4 regions of the Streptomyces sp. NBC_00576 genome follow, and region 1 is predicted to be linked to each of the others. Evidence: riboswitches for the same ligand, from Rfam matches in the RefSeq annotation. Region 1 holds a riboswitch; each other region holds the start of a gene.
The links. Region 1 has a riboswitch for cyclic di-AMP ahead of OG734_RS41735 (C40 family peptidase). Riboswitches for the same ligand answer to the same signal wherever they lie in the genome.
Positions count from the first base shown of each region.

Region 2: it holds a riboswitch for cyclic di-AMP, as region 1 does, so the genes downstream of both, OG734_RS17970 (transglycosylase family protein) here and OG734_RS41735 (C40 family peptidase) in region 1, are expected to answer to the same signal.
Region 3: it holds a riboswitch for cyclic di-AMP, as region 1 does, so the genes downstream of both, OG734_RS06105 (M23 family metallopeptidase) here and OG734_RS41735 (C40 family peptidase) in region 1, are expected to answer to the same signal.
Region 4: it holds a riboswitch for cyclic di-AMP, as region 1 does, so the genes downstream of both, OG734_RS21930 (M23 family metallopeptidase) here and OG734_RS41735 (C40 family peptidase) in region 1, are expected to answer to the same signal.

Region 1 is NZ_CP107780.1:9,538,112-9,542,909, forward strand. Features, by position in the region: gene OG734_RS41715 (helix-turn-helix domain-containing protein) at 1-668, opposite strand, end outside; gene OG734_RS41720 (ATP-binding protein) at 881-1,360, shown strand; partial or broken gene OG734_RS41725 (LysR family transcriptional regulator) at 1,499-1,762, opposite strand; partial or broken gene OG734_RS41730 (LysE family transporter) at 1,790-2,111, shown strand; gene OG734_RS41735 (C40 family peptidase) at 2,155-2,628, opposite strand; cyclic di-AMP (ydaO/yuaA leader) riboswitch at 2,632-2,834, opposite strand; gene OG734_RS41740 (hypothetical protein) at 3,196-3,504, opposite strand; gene OG734_RS41745 (ATP-dependent Clp protease proteolytic subunit) at 3,512-4,156, opposite strand; gene OG734_RS41750 (hypothetical protein) at 4,303-4,659, opposite strand.
Region 2 is NZ_CP107780.1:4,239,129-4,243,926, reverse strand. Features, by position in the region: gene OG734_RS17980 (cytochrome P450 family protein) at 1-286, shown strand, start outside; gene OG734_RS17975 (transglycosylase family protein) at 449-1,507, shown strand; cyclic di-AMP (ydaO/yuaA leader) riboswitch at 1,692-1,863, shown strand; gene OG734_RS17970 (transglycosylase family protein) at 1,867-2,616, shown strand; gene eno (phosphopyruvate hydratase) at 2,999-4,279, shown strand; gene OG734_RS17960 (FtsB family cell division protein) at 4,407-4,798, shown strand, end outside.
Region 3 is NZ_CP107780.1:1,444,414-1,449,211, forward strand. Features, by position in the region: gene OG734_RS06095 (SGNH/GDSL hydrolase family protein) at 1-718, opposite strand, end outside; gene OG734_RS06100 (DUF6250 domain-containing protein) at 841-1,560, opposite strand; gene OG734_RS06105 (M23 family metallopeptidase) at 1,703-2,683, opposite strand; cyclic di-AMP (ydaO/yuaA leader) riboswitch at 2,687-2,855, opposite strand; gene OG734_RS06110 (alpha-galactosidase) at 3,150-4,798, opposite strand, start outside.
Region 4 is NZ_CP107780.1:5,116,516-5,121,313, forward strand. Features, by position in the region: gene OG734_RS21925 (PrsW family intramembrane metalloprotease) at 1-668, shown strand, start outside; gene OG734_RS21930 (M23 family metallopeptidase) at 778-1,839, opposite strand; cyclic di-AMP (ydaO/yuaA leader) riboswitch at 1,851-2,007, opposite strand; gene OG734_RS21935 (PP2C family protein-serine/threonine phosphatase) at 2,255-3,379, opposite strand; tRNA gene OG734_RS21940 (tRNA-Met) at 3,541-3,614, opposite strand; gene OG734_RS21945 (dihydrofolate reductase family protein) at 3,711-4,798, opposite strand, start outside.

The DNA.
Region 1 (4,798 bases):
AAAGGGCCTGTGATGCCGATGTATGCCCCTGCGGCGAACGGCAGGATCTGGAGTTGCACTTGGGGCAGCCGGGCCGCTTCCACCAGGCGCCCCAACTGACGCGTCATCACCTCGGGACCGCCCACTTCACGGCGCAGCACCGCCTCGTCGAGGACCGCGCTCAGTGCCAGCGGCGGATCCGAACGCAACACGTCCTGCCTGGCCAGGCGTACCTCGACCAGGGCGTCGAGCCGGGTTTCCTCCAGGCCGTCCACGGCGGCCCGGGTCATCGCCCGGGCGTACTCCGGGGTCTGCAACAGCCCCGGGACCACCGAGGTCTCCAGGGTGCGCATCGTGCTGGCCTGCGACTCCAGGCTGATGAAGTCCCGGTAGGTGGGCGGCAGTACGCCACGGTAGGCGTGCCACCAGTGGTGCCGGCCGCCTTCGTCACCGCCCGCCAGTACGAGCAGCAGTTCGCGCGACTCGCCGTCCGGGACCTGGTACGCGTCCAGAAGTAACCGTACGTCCGCCGGTTTCACCCCGCTCGCGCCGGTCTCGATCCGGCTCACCTTCGACTGGTGCCAGCCCACCAGGCGGGCCGCCTCACCGCTCGTGAGGCCGGCCCTGGCGCGCAGCGCGCGCAGTTCGCCACCCAGTTTTCGGCGGCGCACCGCGGGACCGTACTGCATGGGCCACTCCTTACTCCTAATGAGCCACCCAAATACGCTCTGGGGTCGCAGAGTTCACCGCTTTGAGCGACAGATATATGCATATCTTGGTGGATCGCGTCCCGTGACCGGCGTGGGAATGGCAGTCTGGCGCGAAGCACCAGTCCGGGACCGTACTCGAACCAGCCGCTCCGTGTCGGGCTCCGGTTCCGTGGGAAAGGGACGACCTCGCCATGGCAGACCACCTGGAAGCATCCGTCACTCTGCCGAGCGATCCCGCCTCGGTCTCCGCCGCCCGCGCATATGTGGCCGATGTGCTGGCGGAATGGGGCCTGCCGGGTGACACCGAAGCCGCCGACACCATCCGCCTGATCGTCTCGGAACTCGCCACCAACGCCGTACAGCACACCTTCGGGTTGTCGCCCACCTTCACGGTGGACATCGCCCTCGACCGTGACGAGAACCTGCGCATCGGAGTGACCGACAGTCACCCGCGCTTCCCCAAGCGACTGCCCGCCGCCGTCCAGCAGGACAACGGCCGAGGGATGGTCATCATCCGCTGGCTGACCGCCGAGTCGGGCGGCAAACTGCGCGTCCGGCCCACCCGAGAGGGTGGCAAGACGGTGTCGATCGAACTTCCCTGGACGGCCCCGGCGGCCCCGGCGGCCCCGGGCAGGCCCCCGGTGACAGCGGCGGGCCAGCAGGAGCCGTAACGGTCGGCGCCATGTCCCGCTGCCGGTGCCGCTGCTGTGCGCACGCCCGAACGCGCCCCGCAGCAGGGCGCGGAACGCGTCGGCCACGGGCGCGGTCTCGTCGGTGCGGCGGACGACCGAGATCGTCCGCCGGAGGTCGCCGGCCGCCCGGAACGTGCCGAGACACAGTGCGCCGCCCGACAGACCGGTGAGCCGGGCCAGTTCGTGCCGGGTCCGGTCCAGCTCGCCCAGCACCCGGCGGGCCCGCACCACCAACAGCTCGCCCGCCGGTGTGAGCCGGGCGCCCCGGTGATGCCGTACGAGCAGCGCGGCGCTCGTTTCCCGCGACAGCTTCGCGAGTTGCTGCGAGAGCGCGGACGGCGTGCAGCCGAGACACTCGGCGGCCCGCGTGGGGTCGTACATCCTGCGGTTCCCAGGGGCCAGTGGGCCATGGCTGAGACTCAACAACTGCTTAATGCGTATCCAGTCGCCTTCACCGGGGTCGCGCCGCGGGCATGGTCGCCACGCCGGGCGCCGCCTTCACCGTCGTCGTGCGCAACGCCCTCGTCTCCCGCCGAGCCGGGGTCGTGTGCGCGCTGGGGGTCAGCGGCGGGCTGCTTGTGCACACCGTGCTGGCCGTCTCCGGTGTCGCCGGTGTCGCCGCCGTGCTCACGGCGGTGCCCGCGCTCTTCCGCGCACTGCAACTGCGGGGCGGGCCTATGTGTTGTACCTCGGGGCGCGGACGCTGTGGTCGCTGCGTCGGCGCGGGGCCCCGGGGCGGGGCGGCCGCTCCAGGCGGCCCCGCCCCGGGCAGGTCAGCTGACCCGGCCGTACCAGACGCTCTTCGTCCAGATCTTCTGGAGCTTCACGACGTCCCCGGTCTTCGGGGAGTGCCAGATCTTTCCCTTTCCGGCGTAGATGCCCACGTGGTAGACGTTCGAGCCCGAGTGGAAGAAGACCAGGTCTCCGCTTTTGCGGCTCTTTGCGGAGATGTGCTTGGTCTTGTTGTACTGGGCCGCCGCCGTACGCGGCAGGGACTTGCCCGCCTTCTTGAACGAATACTGCGTAAGACCGGAGCAGTCGAACTTCTTCGGTCCCGCCGCGCCGTACTTGTACGGGGAGCCCTTCTTGGAGGCCGCGATCTGAAGTGCCTTCGTCGGCGGTGTGATTGCCGCGGCGTCGGTCACGACGCCTGGGAGCACCAGGCTGCCGCCCACGGCGGCGAGGGTGAGAGCGGAGGCCGTCCCGGCCCTGCTCATCATCGACGGGACACGATTGAGCGCAGACATGCGAAACCCTTCGTCAGCCGCCTGTGAAGGATGACCTGTCGGATTCGGGCTGGCGAAGTTGCCCGGCCGCTGACGCGGCTTCACCCCAAGGGCTGCTCGGCCCGGTCATGGCGTGACCGTTCCGGCGACCCGTCGTGCTTGGGTCCTCCACTCCTGCCGATGCACATCTGTCGACCGGTCATCCGGGCGGCGGCAGGATTCGGCGTCCGCCCGGATCGCCCCGCCTCTTGTGGCGGGGGCTTGTCGTCAGGAAGGGATCTTGGCTCATGGAAGTAGGAAAATCCCAATGGAATCGGGGCTTTGTGGCGTTACTCACCGCTGACCCATTCGGGTGGACACCCGTACTTCCGAAGGACTTTCGAGGGGGTCGCGCACCCTTGGACCAGCGCTGGAGCGTCCCGATTCCGGCTGCGAACTACACGCCTTGCGCCACCCGTATGGCCCCTTTGGGGGACCTGCGACTACTCCGAACGGGGGGCGGCTTCCAGTCACTTCCCGGTCTGTTCCGGACAAGCCCGTCGCCGGGACACGTCGGCCCGCCCGATACGGGCCCGCGGGCCGGATGCGTCAACTGGCGGGCTCACGCGGAACGGTGACACGCGCCGTGCGGCGCTCCCCGTCGAGGACGCGCAGCGCACGCGCCAGCGTATCCGCGTGCACCTCCGTCTCGCCCCGCTGATGCATCAGCTCCAGCGCGTCCCGCAACGCCACCGCCTTGGCGACCAGTGCCTGTGCGGCCCGCAGCCCGCGGTACGTGTCCCCGTGGTAGGCCGGGTTGATACGGCCGAGCAGATCGGCCACTTCGAGGTAACGGTCGATCAGCTCGCCCTCCGCGCGAGTCAGGGCGGGCAACGGAGGCAGTTCGGGCGGAAGCATCGGCGGCTCACCTCGTGCCGGGGGTGGGGTGCGAGGACTTGCGGCTGGGCACGATCCGGTCCACCAGCCCGTATTCCAGAGCGGCTTGCGCGTCCAGGATCTTGTCCCGCTCGATATCCGCGGCGACCTGCTCCGGGCTCTGGCCGGTGTGCCGTACGAGCAGCTCTTCCAGCAGGCTACGGACCCGGCCCAACTCCAGGGCCTGAATGGCGAGATCGCTCACCTGCCCGTGGACCGGCTCGGACAGTGAGGGCTGGTGGATCATCACCCGGGCCCCCGGCAGCGCGCTGCGCTTGCCCGGCGTACCCGCGGCCAGCAGCACGGCCGCCGCGGAGGCCGCCTGGCCCAGGCAGATCGTCTCCACGTCGCAGGTGACGAACTGCATCGTGTCGTAGATCGCCGTCATCGCGCTGAACGAGCCGCCGGGGGAGTTGATGTACAGCGAGATGTCGCGGTCGGGCGCCAGGTATTCGAGATGCATGAGCTGTGCCATCACGTCGTTCGCCGAGATGTCGTCGACCGGCGTCCCGAGAAAGACGATCCGCTCCTCCAGGAGCTTCGAGTACGGATCCAGTGTCCGGCTCCCGGTGCTGGTGCGTTCGGTGAACTCGGGCAGGACGTAGCGGGCTGACGGGTCGTCGATGTCGTTCATGGCGCGCGCCTCCTCGGTGGCTTCCGTAAAAAATGTACAGGACGTACAGAGTGCGACGCGAGGACTTCGGCGGGGTGCTCGCTGACAGCGAAAACCCCGTGGAGCAGCTCGTTCCACGGGGTTTTCGCTGTCGCCTCGGGCCGAAGTCAGGTGAGCGGGGCCTCGGCCGGTCTGCCGTAGAAGGTGAGTGCCGGCCAGCCGCGGGAGGCAGCGATCTCGTTGAGGGCATCCGCGATCATGATCGGAGTGATCATGTGCTGCGCGTCGGTCTGAATCTGGAGGCTGAAGGTGAGCTGGAGGCTCGAATCGAGGTCGAGGGAGGCGCCGGCATGGAACTCGGCGCCGTTCGGGAAGGTCACAGCCGCCTCGGAAGCCGCCGCGGTCGTGGCCTCCGTCGCCTCCGTGGCTGCGGCGGCCTGCGTCTGCTCGCCGGCGACAAGGACGGCCCCCGCCGCAGCCGAACCCGAGTATCCGAGCAGTGAACGTCTGGAAATCCTGGACACGTTGCCCCTCCTGGTTCTCGTGCACATTCGTCATCCACGCTTGTCATGTGCGCGCTTTTTGAGCGTAGGGACGAATCGTTTTCGGTGGAGCTGAACGAGATCGTCCGCTCTGCGGGGGCGCGGGAGGGCGGGTCTAAGC
Region 2 (4,798 bases), 5.3 Mb from region 1:
CCCGGCCCGGTTCGCCGACCCGGACACCCTCGACCTCGGCCGCCGGGACAACCAGCACCTCGGATACGGCCACGGCATCCACTACTGCCTCGGCGCCCCGCTCGCCCGGCTGGAGGGACGCAGCGCGCTGGCCACCCTCCTCACCCGCCTCCCCGACCTGCAACTCGCTGCAGACCCGACCGAGTTGAGATGGCGGGGCGGGCTCATCATGCGTGGACTGCGCACCCTGCCGGTCGAGTTCACACCGGTTCGCGAATCCGGGCATACCCGGCCAGTGGCGACGTAGAAGATCACGGCAAGGTGACGCTCCCTCAACAATGTGATCTTCACGTGATCTGTGCGGCATGAACTTGTGACAAGTGATCGTCAGTCGATAGGTTCGTGCACTAGTGCGATGCCCTGCGTCATCCGTCGCACTGGCCCCCGCTGTCTCGCGAAAGGCAACCGCATGCTCTCCGGGAACGGTCGTCACCGTCGCCCCCGTCAGGCCCCGGCTCTACTGGTCGCGGCCGGCGTGACCGGCTCCGCCATCGCCATTCCGCTGCTCGCCGCATCCGGTGCGAGTGCGGCCAGCGGTACCACCTGGGACCGGGTCGCGGAGTGTGAGAGCGGCAGCGCCTGGAGTGCCAACAGCGGCAACGGGTACTACGGCGGGCTCCAGTTGACCCAGGCGGACTGGGAGAAGTACGGCGGCCTTGCCTACGCCCCGAGCGCCGACCAGGCCAGCCGTTCGCAGCAGATCGCCGTCGGCGAGAAGGTACTCGCCGACCAGGGGGCCGGGGCCTGGGAGGCCTGCGCGCTGCTGTCCGGACTCGGCAAGGACGCCGGCTCGGCCAACGTCGACACCGGCGTGGTCGAGGGTGGCTCTTCGGCCTCGGGGTCGGGCTCGGCCTCGGAGTCGGGCTCCGGCTCCGGCTCCGGTTTGGGCCTGGGCTTGGGTTCGGGTTCGGGTTCGGGCTCCGGCTCCGGCGCCGACTCCTCTTCTTCCTCTTCGGCGTCGCCCACGCCCCCGGCGTCCCCCTCCACCGACTCCACCGACTCCGCGTCCTCCGCCGACTCCTCGGTCTCGGGCAAGTCCTCCGGGTCCTCTCAGTCCCCGTCGCCGTCCGTCGCGGCGACGACCGACTCCGTCGACTCCGCCGGATCTGTCGCCTCGCCGTCTCCTTCCTCCTCGTCGCCCGGCACGGATGACTCGCAGGAAAGTGACAGTTCGCCCATAGGTGCGACAAAGGGTGAAGAGCAGGGCAACTCCGGTCAGAGTGCTGGAAATGAGGTCGGTGGCACCGACACCGGAACCTCCAGCGGCACCGGCCGTCACCGTGGTGACGCCGAGGGCTCGTACACCGTCCGGGCCGGGGACACCCTGTGGGGCATCGCCGGCTCCCTCGGCCTCGCGGACGGATGGTCGGGGCTCTTCGCCGAGAACGAGCATTCCGTCGGCACGGACCCGGACCTCATCATCCCCGGTCAGACCCTTGTTGTCGGTGAGGAACTAGGGCAAAAGTAGCCGGAGTTCGCGTCACGCTTTCGTGCTGAATGTCCGTTATGGATGCGGTGAGAGATAGATCTCAGAAGCCCTGATCGTCTTTGTATTTCAGAGGATCAGCTGTTTACGGTCGTCATCGCCCGCCACAGTGGGCCCCGCCGGTCGCAACGCCGAATCCTGCCAACGGCCGTACGGGAACAGTCGTCGCTATCAAGCGCCGTAGGCAGGAGCGGGGGACCCAAGGTAGGCGCCGCACCGGGCACTTGTCCGGAGCGGCTTGGGGTGAAGCCGTACGCCGCCCGACAGGGGCGTACGGCCGGGCAACTCAACCGGCCCGAACCCGACAGCTCACCTCGCAGGCGTCGGTGAGGGGATGTTTCATGCTGTTTTCCGGCAAGGGCAAGCACCGTCGTCCGTCCAAGGCCACCCGCGTCGTCGCCATCGCCGGCGTGACCGGTGCCGCCGTCGCCGCTCCGCTGCTGGCGGTCGGCTCCGCCTCCGCCGCCACCTCCGCCGAGTGGGACACGGTCGCCCAGTGCGAGTCCGGCGGCAACTGGGCCATCAACACCGGCAACGGCTACTACGGCGGCCTGCAGTTCTCCGCCTCGACCTGGGCCGCGTACGGCGGCACGGCGTACGCCTCCACCGCCGACCAGGCCTCCAAGTCGCAGCAGATAACCATCGCCGAGAAGGTCCTCGCGGGCCAGGGCAAGGGTGCCTGGCCGGTCTGCGGTACGGGCCTGTCCGGCGCCTCCTACGACGGCGGTGCGAGCAGCAGCACGGGTGCGGGTACGAGTGACAACTCGTCCAGCAGCTCCAGCAGCTCCAGCAGCTCCAGTGACTCAAGCAGTTCCAGTGGCTCCAGCGAGACCGCCACCCGCTCCACCGACAACCAGCAGGCCTCCCGCTCGCAGGAGCGGCCGGCCGCGAAGAAGACCGTCACCACCCCGACCGGCAAGAAGGTCAAGAAGGGCGACGGCGAGTACAAGGTCGTCACGGGCGACAGCCTCAGCGCGATCGCCGAGGCGCACGACGTCAAGGGTGGCTGGGTGAAGCTCTTCGAGCTCAACAAGGACATCATCGACGACGCCGACTTCATCTTCCCGGGCCAGCAGCTGCACCTCAGCTGACACAGCTGAACCACGCTGATCCCGGTCACCTGCCCGCCGACGCCTCCCCCAGACAGTACGAGAAACAGTCGGCTCGAAGGTGAACCACAGCGCTCTCACATCCGTGCCCTCCATTGTGAGGGCCTCGTGAGGGCCACCCCCGTCCCCCACGGGCTCCCCGCCCCGGTGCGTTCTCCCCCGTACGCACCGGGGCGGGGCTTTTTGTTCCCATGGGGAACAATGTTTACCCTGGGTTCCGTCCATGTTCCGTCCATGGGGTGGTCGGACGGCTGGCTGATCCCCCGGAGCCGGTTAGGCTCATCATCGCGGAGCCGCCGCGGCCCCGTACTCGCGAGGCCCAGCAGCCCCGCGTACCCGCGTCACATTCCATAAGGAGATGCTCGTGCCGTCCATCGACGTCGTCGTAGCCCGGGAAATCCTCGACTCGCGAGGCAACCCCACCGTCGAGGTCGAGGTCGGCCTCGATGACGGCAGCACCGGTCGTGCCGCCGTCCCGTCCGGCGCCTCCACCGGAGCCTTCGAGGCCATCGAGCTGCGCGACGGTGACCCCAACCGCTACCTCGGCAAGGGTGTCGAGAAGGCCGTCCTCGCCGTCATCGAGCAGATCGGCCCGGAGCTCGTCGGCTACGACGCCACCGAGCAGCGCCTGATCGACCAGGCCATGTTCGACCTGGACGCCACCGACAACAAGGGCTCCCTCGGCGCCAACGCCATCCTCGGCGTCTCCCTCGCCGTCGCCCACGCCGCCTCCGAGGCCAGCGACCTCCCCCTCTTCCGCTACCTCGGCGGCCCGAACGCGCACCTGCTGCCCGTTCCGATGATGAACATCCTCAACGGCGGATCCCACGCGGACTCCAACGTCGACATCCAGGAGTTCATGATCGCCCCGATCGGCGCGGAGTCCTTCTCCGAGGCGCTGCGCTGGGGTGCCGAGATCTACCACACCCTCAAGAAGGTGCTGAAGACCAAGGGCCTGTCCACCGGTCTCGGCGACGAGGGCGGCTTCGCGCCGAACCTGGAGTCCAACCGCGCCGCGCTCGACCTCATCATCGAGGCCATCAAGCAGGCCGGTTACGTGCCCGGCGAGCAGATCGGGCTCGCGCTCGACGTCGCCGCGTCCGAGTTCTACAAGGACGGCAAGTACGAGTTCGAGGGCAAGTCCCGCACGGCCGCCGAGATGACCGAGTACTACGAGGAGCTCGTCTCCGCGTACCCGCTCATCTCCATCGAGGACCCGCTGTACGAGGACGACTGGGACGGCTGGAAGACCATCACCGACAAGCTGGGCGACAAGGTCCAGATCGTCGGCGACGACCTCTTCGTCACCAACCCGGAGCGCCTCGCCCGTGGCATCGAGGAGGGTTCGGCCAACGCCCTGCTCGTCAAGGTCAACCAGATCGGCTCGCTGACCGAGACCCTGGACGCCGTCGAGATGGCCCAGCGCAACGGCTTCAAGTGCATGATGTCCCACCGCTCCGGCGAGACCGAGGACGTCACCATCGCCGACCTCGCCGTCGCCGTGAACTGCGGCCAGATCAAGACCGGCGCCCCGGCCCGCTCGGACCGCGTCGCCAAGTACAACCAGCTGCTGCGCATCGAGGAGATCCTCGACGACGCGGCGGTGTACGCCGGGCGCAGCGCCTTCCCCCGCTTCAAGGGCTGAGCAGCCGTAGTGGCTGTAGTGGCTTAGGCAGCGTCGTACGTACGTCCCCGTACCCGGTCCCGTACCGTGTGCGGGGACGTACGCACATGCGCGCGTACAAGCGCAGACGCCAGGGGAGGCGGGGAACATGGCCGTGAAGGACCGGGACCGGTTCTCCACCGCGACGAGGATCAAGCTGCTCGGCGAGCAGACGGCGGCCCGCGTCTATCGTTCCCAGACCAAGCGCCAGGCCCGCCGCTCCCGCCTGACCGGCCGGGCGGCCCTGCTCGCCCTGGTCCTCTGCACGTTGATCGTGGCCCTCGCCTATCCCATAAGGCAGTACGTCTCCCAGCGCGCCGACATCGCCGAGACGGAACGTGAACGCGACCAGGCCAGCCGACGGGTCGAGTATCTCCGCGACCTGAAGGCACGCTGGCAGGACGACGCGTACGCGGAGCAGCAGATCCGGCAGCGGCTGCACTATGTGATGCCGGGCGAGACCGGGTACGTCGTGATCGACCCGGACGCGGCGAAGCAGTC
Region 3 (4,798 bases), 8.1 Mb from region 1:
CCCCCGACGACTCTCCCCTCAGCCGCCGCCCGATCCACGGGACCAGGTATTCGCGGGCCCAGTGGACGTCGTCGCGGCGGATCTCCAAGGCGCCTCGGGGCGGCAACACGGGCCAGGGCTGGTCCGGGTCGGCCGGGATTTCCAGGCCGAGGACCTGGCCCGCGCGCAGCGCCACGCGCGTGTGGCCCTCCGCGGAGAGGTGCAGCCGGTCGCCGTCCCAGGCCCGGCGGTCCTGGATGGTCTTCAGAGACCACAGGTCGAGGACGGGGCAGCCGTACCGGTCGGCGATGGCCCGCAGATGTCCGTTGTACGTGGCGATCTTGCCGCGCATGTGCTTCAGGACGGGGACGTTGCGGGTGTCGAACCCGGTCGTCACCATCACCGTGCCGACCGCCGAGGTAAGGCCGATCACCGCTCGTTCGAAGCGTTCGGCGACCTCGTCCGGGTCGCTGCCGGGCCGGATTATGTCATTGCCGCCCGCGCAGAAGGAGACCAGGTCCGGCGCCTGCTCCCTGGCGCGTGGAAGCTGCTCGGCCACGATCTGGTCGAGCAGCCTCCCGCGTACCGCGAGGTTCGTGTAGTCGAAGTCGCCCTCGGGTCGCCGGTCCGCGAGCAGTACCGCGAACCGGTCGGCCCAGCCGACGAACGCCCCGTCGGGGCCGGGGTCGCCGACGCCTTCGGTGAAGCTGTCCCCCACCGCCACGTACGACCCGATCACCGCTCTGCTGTCATTCTTCGAATCGTCTGCCACAACAGAGCATGATTCACCTTCCGATGTGAGCTACGCGACCGTAGGAAGGGGTTGACTCGCGGTGAGATAAGCCACTCGTCAAGTATTGGTCAACCCGGAATAACAGGAAGACGCAGCTCACGGACGCTGAAGTCGGTGATCCGGAAGTGGCTCCACGTCGTACGGAAGGCGAAGTGCCCAGCCGTGTACGGGTCCGGGTCGCTGTAGTCGAAGACGAGCCGCCCGTTGTTCCACCAGCGGACCGTCGAACCGGCCGAGACGATCCGCACCCGATACGGCTCGTTCGGGACGAGCAGCGGTTCCGCGTAGTCGTAGATCAAGGGGCGCACACCGGCCTCGCCGACGTAACGGCGCAGCCGGGTCGTGGTGTTGGTGTTGGCGCCGTAGCCGACGTAGTACGTCCTGAGGTAGTCGTACTCCGCGAGGGCGCCGCTGCGCCGGGTGGCGAAGAGGTCGTCCGGGGAGCGTACGTCGACGGCGTTCCAGAAGTTGTTCAGGTCGGAGACCCGGTCGTTCACCCCGCCCGCCGAGACCGGTGTCGCCGTGTACTCGATGACATACGGGCCCTGCAGCCTGCGCTTGAACCAGATGGTCGCGCCGCTCGGTACATCGACCTCCAGGACGCCTCGGGCCGCCGTGACGTTGCCGCCGTCCTGGAGTTCGAGGGCCCACTGGCCGAGCCCGTGCCGGAAGTCGTCGCGAGCGATGAGGCGTCCGCACGTGGCGGCACCGGCGCTCGTGGCCGGGGCGAGCGCGGTGAGCGCCGCGCCCGCCGCCAGGACTCCGAAGGTTCTGCGAGTGGTCGTCACGAGGCGGCTCCTTGAGGGAGAAAGCGCTTGCACAGTTAGGGAGTTCACTATCACACCCGCACACGCACACGTGAACGCGCCGAAGGCCGGACCCGGGAATCGGGGTCCGGCCTTCGGCGGATGTCCTGGCTGAGCGTGCGCCTCAGCCGACGGCGACGCCCTTCGAGCGGAGGTACGCGACCGGGTCCACGTCGGAGCCGTAGTCCGGGGTGGTGCGGATCTCGAAGTGCAGGTGCGGTCCGGTCACGTTGCCGGTGGCACCGGAGAGGCCGATCTGCTGACCCTCGGTCACGGTCTGGCCGGCCGAGACGGAGAGCTGGGAGAGGTGGCCGTACTGGGCGTAGTAGCCGTCGGCGAGCTGGATGACGACCTGGTTGCCGTACGCACCGCCCCAACCCGCGGAAACGACCGTGCCGGCGCCGACAGCCTTGAGGGAGGTGCCGGTCGGGACGACGAAGTCGACGCCCGTGTGGTAGCCGCTGGACCACATGCTGCCCGCCACGTGGTACCCGGTGCCGATCGTGGCGCCGGCCACCGGGAGGGTGAAGCCGCCGGAACTGCCGGTGTCGGCGGCCTCGGTCGTTGTCGAGGTCTGGGCCGTCGCGCTCTCGGTGACCGGCTGGGACGATGTCGCCGTCTGCGTGGAATTCGAAGAGGACGAAGAGGACGAAGAGGACGAGGAAGGCGAGGAGGTGGACGCGGTCGACGCGGCCTTCTTGCCGATCGTCAGCTTCAGACCGGGGTGGATCAGGCTCGGGTCGGCGCCGATGGCGGTGTGGTTGTCCGAGTAGAGCTTCTTCCAGCCGCCGCTGACGCTCTGCTCCTGCGCGATCTTCGAGAGGTAGTCGCCTGCCTGGACCGAATAGGTCCTGACGCCCGCCTTCCTCGCGGCCCTTTCCGTCTTCGCGGAAACGGCTTCGGCCGTTACCGACTTGGCCGTTACGGACTTGGCCATTTCCGAAAGCGACGACACGGACTGAACCGTGGACTCCGCCGTGGCCGCGTGGGCACCGGTGGCTCCCAGCAACGGCAGAGCGAGAGCCGCTCCACCGGTTCCGGCGACGGCTATCGAGCGGGTGAATCGCTGGGACTTCGGACGGCGGTGCTTACCCTTCGCGGGCATGGCGAATTCCTTCTCCGGCGCCTGCGAGGTGAGCTGTCGGGTGCGGACTGGAGATGTCCGGCCACGCCTGAACGTGACTTAACCCCAAGCCTGTTCCGGAGACCGGAGCAGGCGTTCTACCTGTGGGTCCCCCGCTCCTGCCGTTCTCGGGTGTTCGAGGCGGGATCCGGGCGGCGGCAGGATTGGGCGTCCGTCCGGATTGGGGGCGAACGTAAGCGACCAAGACGCACGGAAACAAGCCTCGGGTTCCCTGTGTACGGGTTTCCTGTGATCCTCCCCAGAATTCCCGGTCACCGTCCGTGAATTCTGGATCTTTCCGTCCCGCGAACTCCCTTAAAACACGCCGAAATTACGTGAACATGACGGCGACACACGGTCACGAATATGACGCTGCTCACTAGCCCGATTCACAGCAACCCTTATTCCCAAGCGAGTTGGAACAAATACCCCATAAGGAGCAGAAGCATCAGATGCGACGAAGTCGGAAAACTGCCGCATCGAGGTCACCCTTCAGTCCGGTTCGCAAGCCGCTGTGCAACAACACGGCACCTCGATGAACTTCGCCCGTTTCGCGGCATTCGTACTCAGCTGCAGGGTCGAGTCCGCGCAGCCGCAGCGCCGGAACCGGCTCGCCGTGGTGCTGCGCCTGGAGCCAGGCGAGGACGACGCTCTCGCCCGCCAGCACGTACTGCACCGCGCTCAGTCCACCGGCCGGGCGCCGCAGCCGGTAGAGGTCGCCGCGCTGCACGACGGGCCGGATCTCCTTGTAGAGCTCCACCCACTCCCCGGCCTCGGTCAGCTCCTCCTCCGCCCACCGGGTGAGGTCCCCGCCGACGCCGAGCACCCCGGCCATCGCGCTCACGAAACGGAACCGCAACGAGCTGACCCGGCCGTTGAGCTGGGTGTTCGGGCTGTCCGTGACCCACGCCGCCATGACCCGCGCCGGATGGATCTGACTGAAGCCCTCCTGGATAGCGAGTCGGTCCAGCGGGTCGGTGTTGTCGGAGGTCCACACCTGGTCCGTACGGGCGAGGACACCGAGGTCGATCCGGCCGCCGCCGCCCGAGCAGGACTCGAAGGCGACATCGGGGTGCGCCGCCCGCAGGCGGTCCAGCAGGGTGTACAGCCCGTGCACATGGTCGACCCACAGACGCTGCGGGTAGTCCTCACCGGGCCAGCCGGCGTCGGTGAAGCAGCGGTTGAAGTCCCACTTCACGTAGTCGATGGGAGCACTGGAGAGCAGCCCGTCGAGCTGCTCCCAGAGGTACTGCCGGACATCCTCGCGGGCGAGGTTCAGTACGAGCTGATTGCGGAATTCCGTCCGCTTTCGTCCCGACTGGAACTGCACCCAGTCGGGGTGCGCGCGGTAGAGGTCACTGTCCGGGTTGACCATCTCGGGCTCGACCCAGATGCCGAACTGCATCCCCAGGGCGTGCACGTAGTCAGCGAGCGGTTTGACGCCCGCCGGGAAGCGGTCCGGGTTGGGCGTCCAGTCGCCGAGGCCGGCCCGGTCGCTGGTGCGGGCCCCGAACCAGCCGTCGTCCACGACGAACAGCTCGACGCCGATCGCGGCGGCCCGCCGGGCCAGCGTCCCCTGCTGCTCCTCGGAGATGTCGAACTCCGTGGCCTCCCAGGAGTTGTAGAGCACGGGCCGATCCCGGTCCGCGTCCGGCACGACGAACGCGCGCTGGTACGCGTGCCACGCCCGGCTCGCCCCGCCGTGCCCCAAGTCGGTCCACAGTCCCGCGAAGACGGGCGTGGTGAAGGACTCGCCCGCCGCCAGGCACAGCAGGCCCGAGTCGTCGTATCCGGCGCCGCCGGTGATCTGCACGCGCGCGTCCGGCAACTGGGCGACGGCGATCCGCCACGACCCCGACCACCCGAGCGCGCACGCGTACACCTCGCCGTGCTCCTCGGTCGCGTCGGTGTCGAGCGCCATCCAGGGCAGGTGCTGGTGCCCGGTGTGACCTCGCCGGCTGCCGATGACCTTCTCACCGTAGGTGAGGTCCGTCCTCACGAGCTGGGACTCGGCGGCCCAGCGTCCGTGCAGTTGGGAGAGACGCCAGCCGTCGCGCTCGGGGAGCGTCCAGGTGGCGGAGTCCGCGCGGAGCAGCT
Region 4 (4,798 bases), 4.4 Mb from region 1:
TCTCCGCGCTGTCGGGCGAGCGCCAGCACGTCCGCCGGGTGCTGCTGCCGCTGTCCGGGCTGTTGCTCGCGATGAGCATGCACGCCTTCTGGAACGGCTCGTCGACCTTCGGGGAGTACGGGTTCATCGCGGTGTACGCCGCGTTCATGCTGCCCGCGTTCGGGCTGCTGACCTGGCTGGTCATCTGGACCCGCCAGCGCGAACTGCGTACCGTGCGCGCCGAGTTGCCGGCGTACGCGCTGGCCGGCTGGCTGGCCCCGGCCGAGCCGTACGCCCTCGGCTCGATGCGCGCCCGCCGCCTCGCCCGCGAGTACGCCCGCCGCCACCTGGGCAGGCCGGCGGCGCGCGAGGTGGCGCAGTACGAGGCGTACGCCACCTCACTCGCGTTCCTGCGCCACCGGGGGCGCCTCGGCCGCGCGGGCACCGACTTCGTCGTCCGGGAGCAGGAGCTGCTGGGCGAGCTGTGGCAGCGCAGGGCGGTGGCCCGCCCGGCCCTGGACCACGCGGCGCGCACGATCGCACCGGCACCGGCTCCCGTACTCCCGGTCACCTGGCCGGCGTACGGGCAACAGCCGTACGCACAGCAGCCGTACGGGCAGCAGGGATACGGACAACAGGGGTACGGGCCGGTGACTCCGTACCCGGCCTACAACCCGTACCGCTCCTAGCCCGTCAGAGCACGGGACGGCGGCGAGGCCCGTACGGGAGAAGATTTCCCGCCACGGGCCTCGTTGCAGCAATTCACAGGAACGGATCAGGGACTGTGTAGCCCCTGTCCTACGGGTTCAGGCCCATGCTCCGCAGCCACGCCATCGGGTCGATGCCGGCGCTGTCCGAGCTGCTGGTGTGCACCTCCAGGTGGAGGTGGGCCCCGGTGACGTTGCCGGTGGCGCCGACGCGGCCGATGACGTCACCCGTGGCGACCTTCTGGCCGACGCTGACGTTGATCGACGACTGGTGGGCGAACCACAGCTCGGTGCCGTCGTCGAGGGTGAGGATCGTGCGGTAGCCGTACGAGCCGCTCCAGCCCGCCTCGGTGATAGTGCCGCTGTGGATCGCCTTGAGCGGCGTGCCGGTGGGCGCGGCGAAGTCGAGGCCGGTGTGGTAGCCGGAGGACCACAGCGAGCCGGCCTGGCCGAACGTCGAGGTGATCGTGTACGACGAGGTCGGCAGCGTGTACTGCTTGGCGAGCTCGGCGAGACGCGCGGCCTCCCTCTTCGCCTCCGCGGCTTCCGCGGCCTTCTTCTTCTCGGCGGCGATCTTCTCGGCGGCCTCGCGCTTCACCTTGGCGGCCTCGGCGGCGGCCTTCCTCGCGGCGGCGTCCTCGGCGGCTCGCTGGACCTTGGCCTCGGCCTGGTCCTTCTGCCGCTCGGCCTGGAGGATGATGCGGGCGCGCAGGGCCTCGCCCGCGTCGCTGGTGCCCTGCTCGGTCTCCTCGGTGGTCACGCCGACGCTGCTGAGCGCGGTGGCGGAGCCCTGGGGCTCGGGGTCCGAGTCGTCGCTCGCGAAGGGCGAGCCGACGGACGGCAGGTCGGGGATGGAGATGGAGACCGGCGGCTTGCCGGTCTGCGCGGTGGCCATGCCGGCCCCGCCGACAGCGGCTATGACGCCGACGCCGAGAACGGTGGAACTGCGGGCGAGCCCTCCGCCGCGCTGCTTGCCTACGCGGTGCCGGCCGCGAACGGGTCGGGTGGAGTCCGCGGTGGGATTCCACTCTTCCCAGGGGCCCTCGTCGGTGCGGCCGCCGAAGCCGAAGGTCGGGATCTTCCCGTCCTCGGTCTCGCTGCTGCGCTGACTCGGCACGAACGGGGCCTCTGGGGCAGCCGGGTTTGACGCCACGTGGGCGTGCTCCTTTCCTTCCTTCTCGCCTACCGGGTTAGCTGACGGGTTCGGAGCAGGAAGGTCTCCTACGCGCGTATACCTGCCGTGTTGCCACGGAGGCGGACGAGCGATTCACCCCAAGGGATGGTTCCCCGGTTCCCTTGCGGGATTCGGCGCGTGCGCACGGAGCCGACTCTTGTGACGGCTGGGACAACCGCGCTGCGTTATCGAACGTTAATAGACCTGGCCACCGGATTCCAAGCTGTTCCCGTTGATCGTTAACCCTTTTCCCGAGGACTTTCTGGGTCACCACCGGTGAAAATCGGGCGAGTTGACCATGCCGTAAGTGACTCATCAGTTTTGACGGTGTGTCAGATGTTATGCGCAGTGAGATCATTCAGTCACCTTTGGTGACAATCACTGAGAACCGATGTCACGGCCGTCGTACGGCGAGCAGCGCCATGTCGTCCGTGGTGCCGCCACCCGTGTGCCGGCGCACCTCGTCCGCGAGGGCGGCGAGCAGAGTAGCCGGGGTGCGGAAGACGCGGCCGGTGAGCCGGGCGGCCGGGTCGAAGAAGGCGCCGTGCTCGTCGCGGGCCTCGGACAGCCCGTCGGTGTGCAGGAGCAGCATCGCGCCACCGGGGAAGGTGGTCTCCTCCGCACGGTCGGGCCAGGTGCCGAGGTCACCCATGCCGAGCGGCAGCGCGGGTTCGGCCGGGTCGAGGGTGCGCAGGGTGCCGTCGGCGGCGAGGAGCAGCGGCGGCGGGTGGCCGCGGTTGACGATGCGTACGATCCCGTCGCCGTGCGGGAGCTCGGCGAGGACGGCGGTGGTGAAACCCTCGGCGGCTTCGAGCCCGTCGCGCCGGGTGCCCTCGCGGGCGAGGGCCCGTTCCAGCCGCTGGGCGACCGCCTCCAGGGTCGCTTCCTGCTCGGCGGCCTCCCGGAACGCCCCGATGACGACGGCGACGGCCGCCACCGCCCCCATCCCCTTGCCGCGCACATCCCCGAGGACAACCCGCACGCCGTACGCGGTGTCCTGCACCGCGTACAGGTCGCCGCCGATGAAGGCGCCCTCCTGGGCGGCCTCGTACCGGGCGGCGATCTCGAAACCGCCGATACGCGCCTGCGGCTGGGGCAGTACGGCGCGTTGCGCGGCCTCGGCGATCTCGCGGGCCGAGGCGAGGCGCCGGTCGCCCCGGCGCACGACCTGGTTGATGACGACCGCCAGGACGGCGACCGTGGCCACGGTGACCGTCTCGGTGATCGAGTCGGCGTTCGCGGCGAACCCGAGGCGGAGGTGGACGACGTACGCGGCGACGAGGGCGGCGGCACTGGTGACCACCGTTGTGCGCAACGAGGAGAGCGGGGCGGCGATGAGCGGGGCGGCCGTGAAGAAGGGGACCGCGGTGAAGTCGCGCGGGGTGGCGTAGTCGTAGACGATCCCGGTGACGATCAGGAGCGCGGGCAGGACGCTGACGAGGGTCCGCACCCGGGAGATCACCACCGCCTCCGGTTCTCCCGCCGACCGCGCCACTTGTCTCGTCTCCCGCCGGCTCATCCGCCCCACCGCGTCCTGTCCAGGTTTCCGGGAGCGGGTGCGCCGGGCGAGCCAGGTGGACCGACCGGGCTAAGAAGCTGCCGGGAACGGTCGAGGAACGACCGGGGAAATGACTCAGGGCCGGAAACCAATTCTCTTGGTTTCCGGCCCTGGGCCTTCAGTAGCGGGGACAGGATTTGAACCTGCGACCTCTGGGTTATGAGCCCAGCGAGCTACCGAGCTGCTCCACCCCGCGCCGCTGAACACAACTATACGCCATCTGCGGGACGCTGATCACCACGTTTGAATCGGGGGCTTCGATGAGGGGCACGGCACGGCACGGCGCGGCACGTCATCCCGGCAGGTGGGCATTGGGAGCCTTGGCCCGCTCCTCGTACTCGGGGAGTACGACGACCTCGACGCCCTCCCCCACGAGCAGCCCGCTCCCGTCCGCCGCCACCACGAAGGTGTCCGGCTCGCGCCAGGCGGTCACCACCCGGCGTACGCCCGCGTCGAGGATCAGCCGGGCGCAGGGTGCGGGGCGGGAGGCGCGGCGGGCGCAGGGTTCGAGGCTGCTGTAGACGGTGGCCGCCGGGAGCCGGGGGTCGGCCGGGTCGAGCTTCGCGAGCGCCGCCTCCTCCGCGTGCACGACCGGGTCGCCGCCCTCCCGGGAGTACCCGCGCGCCAGTTCCGTACCGTCGGCGGCGACCACCACCGCGCCGACGCTGAACGCCGTGCGCGACGGCGGACACCGCTCCGCCAGTTCGCACGCCAGTGCCAGCCAGTGCCGGTCGGCGGCGGAGGCGAGCGGGCCGGCGCCGGGGGCGGTGGGCTCGTACCGCATGAGGACGACGTCCTCGATCCGGCGCGTCTCGGTGAGCCGGAGCCGGCCACCCTGGTAGCCGCCGGGGCCGAAGAGGCGGGGGGCGTCGGGGTCGCCGACGAAGAGGGGCGCGAGGACGAGCTGGAGTTCGTCGGCGAGGCCCTGTTGGAGGAGCTGCGTGTGGACGGTGCCGCCACCCTCGACCATCAGGCGCCGCACACCTCGCACATCGTGCAGGTGTTCGAGAAGCGCCCGCCAGTCGAGCGGGCCGGGGCCCAGGGAGACGATGTGCACACTGGCACCGAGGTTCGCCCGCCGGGCCTGCTCGGCGCCCTTGTCCGTCGTGTACACGACCTTCTCGCCGCCCGTGTGCCAGAAGTTGGCGGCCGGGTCCAGTTCCCCGGATCCGCTCACCGTCACCTTCAGCGGGTACTCGGGCTTGCCTGCCGCCAGCCGCGCGGCCCGCCGCTCGGGCGAGTTGACCAGGAGACGCGGGTTGTCGGCACGGATGGTGCCGGCGCCGATGAGGATCGCGTCACTGGACGCCCGTACCTCGTCGACCCGGTCGAAGTCGGCGGGGCTGGAGAGCAGCAGCCGTTCGGGGCCGGTGTCGTCCA